2 regions of the Streptomyces pactum genome follow, and region 2 is predicted to be linked to the other one. Evidence: riboswitches for the same ligand, from Rfam matches in the RefSeq annotation. Region 2 holds a riboswitch; the other holds the start of a gene.
What was found. A riboswitch is a leader RNA that binds a small molecule or an ion and turns the genes downstream of it on or off. The one in region 2 is predicted to bind thiamine pyrophosphate.
Positions count from the first base shown of each region.

Region 1 (3,394 bases), 3.7 Mb from region 2:
TTCCGGGCGAGGACCGGGTCGTCGTTCGTGTACGGCAGCACCGTGAACCCGTCGTCGACCAGCGTCTCCGCCGCGTCGAGCAGCTCGATCGGGTCCGGCAGCAGGGTGCGCTCGTCGGCGATGACCTCCAGCTTGACCAGGTCGGTGCCGAGGGCCTCACGCGCGAGCCGGGCGGTGAGGACCGCTTCCCCGGCGGTGAAGCAGCCGGCCGTGTTCGGCAGCACCCGGATACCGAGCTTCTCCAGCACCGACAGCACGGACCCGTGCACGGAGGCGTTCACGCGCCGCATCGCGACGGTCGTCAGCTCCGTGCCGGAGGCCACCAGCGCGCGCTCCAGCACGTCGAGGCTGGGCGCCCCGCCGGTACCCATGATCAGACGGGACCCGTACGCCGTACCGCCGAGGACGAAGGGATCGTCGGCCATGGTCAGCCTCCTTGGACGGCGGTGAGGACTTCGACGCGGTCGCCGTCGGCCAGGGCGGTGGCGGACCACCGCGCGCGCGGGACGACGGTTTCGTTCAGGGCGGCGGCCACGCCGGACGGTGCCGCGGTGAGCGTGCCCACCAGGGTGTCCAGGGCCGTGCCGGGAGCCACCTCGCGCGGCTCGCCGTTGACGGAGATGTTCATGCGGACTGCTCCGAGAGTTCCGGGAGTGCGGGGGCGGCGCCGAAGCGCCGGGGGGTGAAGGGGCGGGCCTCGGCCGGCAGCTCCCCGGTGGTCAGGGCGTGCGCCAGGGCGTCGCCGGTGACCGGGGTGAGCAGGACGCCGTTGCGGTGGTGCCCGGTGGCCAGCAGCAGCCCCTCCAGCCCGGCCGGGCCGAGCAGCGGGGCGTTGTCCGGGGAGCCGGGGCGCAGGCCCGCCCGGGTCTCCGTCAGGGGCAGCTCGGTGATGCCGGGGACCAGCTCGTGGGCGTCGCGCAGCAGCTCGTAGACGCCGCCCGCGGTGACCGTCGTGTCCCAGCCCAGCTCCTCGCTGGTGGCGCCGACGACCAGCTCACCGCTCTCCCGGGGCACCAGGTAGAGGGGGTTGCCGCGCACCACGGCCCGCACCGTCCGGCTCAGCAGCGGCCCGTGCGTCCGCGGCATCGTCAGCCGCAGCACCTGCCCCTTCACGGGCCGCACCGGCGGCAGCACGTCGTCCGGGACGCCCCCGAGCCGTCCGCTCAGGCTGCCCCCGGCCAGCACCACCTGTCCGGCCGCCAGCACGGTGCCGTCGGCGGTGACGACCCCCGTGGCCCGCTTGCCGCCTCCGACGGTGAGCTGCTCGGCCCACACCCGGTGGAAGACCACGCCCACGCGTTCGCAGGCGGCCACGAGCGCGGCGGCCAGGCGCCGGGGGTCGATCTGATGGTCGCCGTCCACCCGGAGCCCCCCGCGCACGCCCGGCGCGAGCATCGGCTCCAGGCGTCGGCACTCACGCCCCGACAGCCACTCGGACTCCAGACCCGAACGCTGCTGGAGCGCGTGCAGTTCCCGCAGGTGGGCGCGGTCGTCGGCGTCCAGCGCGACGGCCAGGGTGCCGCACCTGCGGTAACCGAGATCGTGGCCGGTGAGGTCGGTCAGCTCGGCCGCGAACTCCGGATAACGGCGGGCCGAGGCCAGGTTCAGCGCGAGCAGCGTCTGCTCGCCGTAGTGCAGTTCCGTGACGGCGGCCAGCATCCCGGCCGCCACCTGGGCGGCCCCGCCGCCCGGTTCGGGGTCCACGAGGGCCGTGACGAGCCCGCGCTGCGCGGCCCGCCAGGCTGTGACCAGGCCGATGATCCCGCCCCCGACGACGAGGACGTCGGGGGTACGTGACGACGTGTGTGGCGGAGACGACATGGGCGTCCAGCCCCTCCCTTCGCCGGCATGACCCGGATCAGGTTCGTACGGTCGGAGGCCGCCAGCCTCCCTCTCAGCCCGGTGCGTCCGGGCTCCCGCGAGTGCTTTACGTTGGCCAGCCTAGCCCGCAGCGCATCGCACTCGTAAGGGAGCCTCCACCCGTGGCGCGTTCACTCGACGGTCTCGTCCTCGCCCCCGTCGCCGACCAGGCGCCCGGCCAGGTGGGCACGCGCACCCGCTTCACTTACCACGAACAGGACGGTGCCGTATGGGCCGAGTACGCGGGCGGTGACGTCGTCCGCGGCCGTCTGGTGGGCACCCGGGAGGGTGACCGCCTCGACTTCCGGTACGTGCAGCTCAAGACCGACGGCGGCACGTCGTCGGGACACTGCGTGTCGACCGTCGTCGACCTGCCGGACGGGCGGGTGCGCCTGGACGAGACCTGGGAGTGGGAGTCGCGGCGGGGCAGCGGGACGAGCGTTGTGGAGCAGGTCACTGCGCACGGGCACTGACTGACGGAGGGTCAGTGTCTAAGGTGATCAGGTGAGCGAGCAGACGCAGGAGCGGACCCGGGAACGGGGAGCGGACGCGGAGCGCCGCGTGGTCGTCGTGGGCGCGGGCATGGCGGGTGTGCAGACCGCGGTCGCCCTGCGCGAGCAGGGCTTCACCGGCACCGTGACACTGATCGGCGCGGAGCCGCACCAGCCGTACGACCGCCCCCCGCTGTCCAAGGCCGTCCTGCTCGGCACGGCCGAGGGCTCCGCCTTCGACGTCGACTTCGAGGCACTCGGCATCACGCTGCGGCTCGACTGCGAGGCCCTCGGCGTCCGCCCCGGCGCACACGTCCTCGACACCTCCGCCGGGCCCGTGCCCTACGACGTCCTCGTCCTCGCGACCGGCGCCGAACCGATCCGGCTCCCCGGCGCCGAGGGCGTGCCCGGCGTCCACCTGCTGCGCACCCTGGACGACGCCGAACGGCTGCGCCCGGTGCTCGCCCGGCAGCACGACATCGTGGTCGTCGGCGCGGGCTGGATCGGCGCCGAGTTCGCCACCGCCGCGCGGGAGGCGGGCTGCGCCGTGACCGTCGTGGAGGCCGCCGACCGGCCCCTCGGCGGCGCGCTGCCCGACGAGGTCGCCGCGTCGATGGCCACCTGGTACGCCGACGCGGGCGCCGCATTGCGCACCCACGCGCGCGTGGAACGCGTCGAGCCCGGCGGCCCCGGGGAACCCGGCCACGTGGTGCTCGACGACGGCTCCCGGCTGCCCGCCGGCGCGGTCGTCGTCGGCATCGGTGCCCGGCCTGCCACCGCGTGGCTCGCCGGCTCCGGGATCGGTCTCGGCGCGCACGGCGAGGTCCTGGCCGACGACCGCCTGCGCACCTCCGCGCCGGACGTCTACGCGGTCGGTGACTGCGCCTCCTTCCCGTCCGGCCGCTACGGCGAGCGGCTGCTGGTCCACCACTGGGACAACGCCCTCCAGGGCCCGCGCACGGTCGCCGCCGACATCATCGGCGCCGCCACCGGCGAGGCCCCGGCGGCCTACGACCCGGTGCCGTACTTCTGGTCCGAGCAGT
Region 1 covers NZ_CP019724.1:6,258,376-6,261,769, forward strand. The annotation lists gene B1H29_RS26775 (thiazole synthase) at 1-425, opposite strand, end outside; gene thiS (sulfur carrier protein ThiS) at 428-628, opposite strand; gene thiO (glycine oxidase ThiO) at 625-1,821, opposite strand; TPP riboswitch at 1,819-1,930, opposite strand; gene B1H29_RS26790 (hypothetical protein) at 1,983-2,333, shown strand; gene B1H29_RS26795 (NAD(P)/FAD-dependent oxidoreductase) at 2,365-3,394, shown strand, end outside.
Region 1: linked by a shared signal. The riboswitch ahead of thiO (glycine oxidase ThiO) and the one ahead of B1H29_RS10465 (thiamine ABC transporter substrate-binding protein) in region 2 are both predicted to bind thiamine pyrophosphate.

Region 2 (3,394 bases):
GTTCTACGTGCCGTTCCTGGCCACGTTCGTCGCGATGATGCTCATGGCGGACGACGGCTCGCGGCGTGTCCTGACCTTCCTGGTGCTGACGGTCGTCAGCGACACCGGTGCCTACGCCGTCGGCTGGCGCTTCGGCAAGACCAAACTCGCCCCGCGCATCAGCCCCGGCAAGACGCGCGAGGGTCTGCTCGGAGCGGTGGCGTTCGCGATGGTCGCGGGCGCGCTGTGCATGCAGTTCATGATCGACGACGGCACCTGGTGGCAGGGCCTGCTGCTCGGCCTCGCGGTCGCCGTCAGCGCCACGCTGGGCGACCTCGGCGAGTCCATGATCAAGCGGGACCTCGGCATCAAGGACATGGGCACGCTGCTGCCCGGCCACGGCGGCATCATGGACCGCCTGGACTCGCTGCTGCCGACGGCTCCGGTGGTGTGGCTGCTGTTGGTGATCTTCGTCGGATCGGGTTGACGGCGATCAGGTAGCCTGGAAGGGCCCGCGGCGTCTGGCCGCGGGCCCTTCCGTGTATCCCCGCCGACGCGGGGGTGATCCAGTGAGGTCTCCTGGCTTCGGCATGGCTCTGCCGTTCTCCCCGCCGACGCGGGGGTATGCCACAGGCCCGCCGTCATGAGGAGTTGTCCGACCGTGGCCCGTCCAGCCCCCGGTGAGCTCACCTTCGCCGCACCCCGCGGAGCGAAGCGGCCGCCGCGGCACCTCGCCGACCTCACGCCCGCCGAGCGCAAGGAGGCCGTCGCCGCCATCGGCGAGAAGCCGTTCCGTGCGAAGCAGCTCTCGCAGCACTACTTCGCGCGGTACGCGCACGACCCCGAGCAGTGGACCGACATCCCGGCCGGCTCGCGCCAGGGCCTCCGGGAGGCGCTGCTGCCCGAGCTGATGTCGGTCGTGCGGCATCTGTCGACCGACCAGGGCACCACCCGCAAGACGCTGTGGAAGCTGTTCGACGGGACGCTCGTCGAGTCCGTCCTCATGCGCTACCCGGACCGGGTGACCATGTGCATCAGCTCCCAGGCGGGCTGCGGCATGAACTGCCCGTTCTGCGCCACGGGACAGGCCGGCCTCGACCGGAACCTGTCGACGGCCGAGATCGTGCACCAGATCGTCGACGGGATGCGGGCGCTCAGGGACGGTGAGGTCCCCGGAGGGCCGGCCCGGCTGAGCAACATCGTGTTCATGGGCATGGGCGAGCCCCTCGCCAACTACAACCGCGTCGTCGGTTCCATCCGCCGCCTCACCGACCCCGAGCCGGACGGGCTGGGGCTCTCCCAGCGCGGCATCACCGTCTCCACGGTCGGTCTCGTCCCGGCCATCCACCGCTTCACCGGCGAGGGATTCAAGTGCCGCCTCGCCATTTCGCTGCACGCGCCCGACGACGAGCTGCGCGACACCCTCGTCCCGGTCAACACGCGCTGGAAGGTGCGTGAGGTGCTGGACGCCGGGTTCGAGTACGCGGCCACGTCCGGCCGGCGGCTGTCCATCGAGTACGCGCTGATCCGGGACATCAACGACCAGGCGTGGCGCGGCGACCGGCTCGGGCGGCTGCTCAAGGGCAGGCCCGTGCACGTCAACCTCATCCCGCTCAACCCCACGCCCGGTTCGAAGTGGACCGCGTCGCGGCCCGAGGACGAGAAGGCGTTCGTCGAGGCGATCGCGGCGCATGGTGTGCCCGTGACGGTTCGGGACACCCGTGGGCAGGAGATCGACGGGGCGTGTGGTCAGCTCGCCGCGAGCGAGCGGTAACCTGACCGACGTCGTACAACGGCGTGCGGCGGACTTCACACGAAGTACGTACAGAAGTACATCTTCATATTCCGACAGGGGAGCGCCACAGCGCTGAGAGTGCGGCACCGGCCGCAGACCCTCCGAACCTGGCCCAGGTCATTCTGGGTAGGGAGATCGGTCACCACTCGAGCTGTTGCGCCCTGCCCGGGGCCCTTCCAGGGGCTCCCGGGCGGGGCCGCGTCTTCTCCTGGTCACCCAGGAGGAATTCAGTGAGCATCATCAGGAAGGCCACCGCCCTGGCCCTCGGGCTCGGCATGGCCGGCGGCCTGGCCGCCTGCGGATCGTCGTCCGGCGGCGACGGCGAGGAGTCCGGCGACTCCAGGACCGTGACACTGGTCAGCCACGACTCGTGGGCCGCGTCCGAGGACGTCATCGCCGCCTTCGAGAAGAGCTCCGGCTACCAGGTCGAGGTGCTGGAGGACGGCGACGCCGGGCAGGCCGTCAACAAGGCCGTCCTCACGAAGGACAACCCGCAGGGCGACGTCTTCTTCGGCGTCGACAACACCCTGCTGTCCCGCGCGCTCGACAACGGGCTGTTCCAGCCGTACGAGGCGAAGGGCTCCGACCTGGTCCTGCCCGAGTACCGGGCAGACCGGGACGAGCACCGGGTCACGCCCGTCGACACCGGCGACGTCTGCGTCAACTACGACAAGGCCTACTTCAGCGAGCACGGGCTGACCCCGCCGGACTCCTTCGACGACCTGGTCAAGCCCGAGTACGAGGACCTGCTCGTCACCGAGAACGCGGCCAGCTCCTCGCCCGGCCTCGGCTTCCTGCTCGGCACCGTCGCCGAGTACGGCGACGACGGCTGGCAGGCCTACTGGAAGAAGCTCGAGGCGAACGGCGTCAAGGTCGTCGATAGCTGGGAGCAGGCGTACAACGAGGAGTTCTCCGGTTCGTCCGGCGGCAAGAAGGCCAAGGGCGACCGCCCGCTCGTCGTCTCCTACGCCTCGTCCCCGCCCGCCGAGGTCATCTACGCCGACCCGCAGCCGGCCACCGCGCCGACGGGCGTCGCCACCGGCACCTGTTTCCGTCAGGTGGAGTACGCGGGTCTGCTGAGCAACGCCGAGAACCCCGAAGGCGGCAAGGCACTCCTCGACTTCCTGATCGGCGAGGAGTTCCAGGAGGACCTGCCACTGAACATGTTCGTCTACCCGGTGCGGGAGGGCGCACGGATTCCCGAGGCGTTCCGGAAGTTCGGGCCGCCGGCCGAGAACCCGGAGACCATGGACCCGGCGAAGATCGCCGACAACCGCGACCAGTGGGTCAAGTCGTGGACCTCACTCGTACTGAAGTAGCCAAGGCCGGGACTTCGCGCGGGAGCGCGACGGCGCGGCTCGCCCTGATGGCCGTGCCCGTCGCGTTCTTCGCGGTGTTCTTCGCCTACCCCGTCGCCGCGATCGTCGCGCGCGGACTGAAGATCGACGGCTCCTGGCAACTCGGCCGGATCGTGGACGTACTCGCCCAGCCCGACGTCCGGCACGTGCTGTGGTTCACCACCTGGCAGGCACTGGCCTCCACCGCGCTCACCCTCCTGATCGCACTGCCCGGCGCCTACGTCTTCGCCCGGTTCGACTTCCCCGGCAAGCAGGTCCTGCG
Region 2 covers NZ_CP019724.1:2,586,573-2,589,966, reverse strand. The annotation lists gene B1H29_RS10475 (phosphatidate cytidylyltransferase) at 1-466, shown strand, start outside; gene rlmN (23S rRNA (adenine(2503)-C(2))-methyltransferase RlmN) at 641-1,753, shown strand; TPP riboswitch at 1,820-1,925, shown strand; gene B1H29_RS10465 (thiamine ABC transporter substrate-binding protein) at 2,050-3,093, shown strand; gene B1H29_RS10460 (ABC transporter permease) at 3,069-3,394, shown strand, end outside.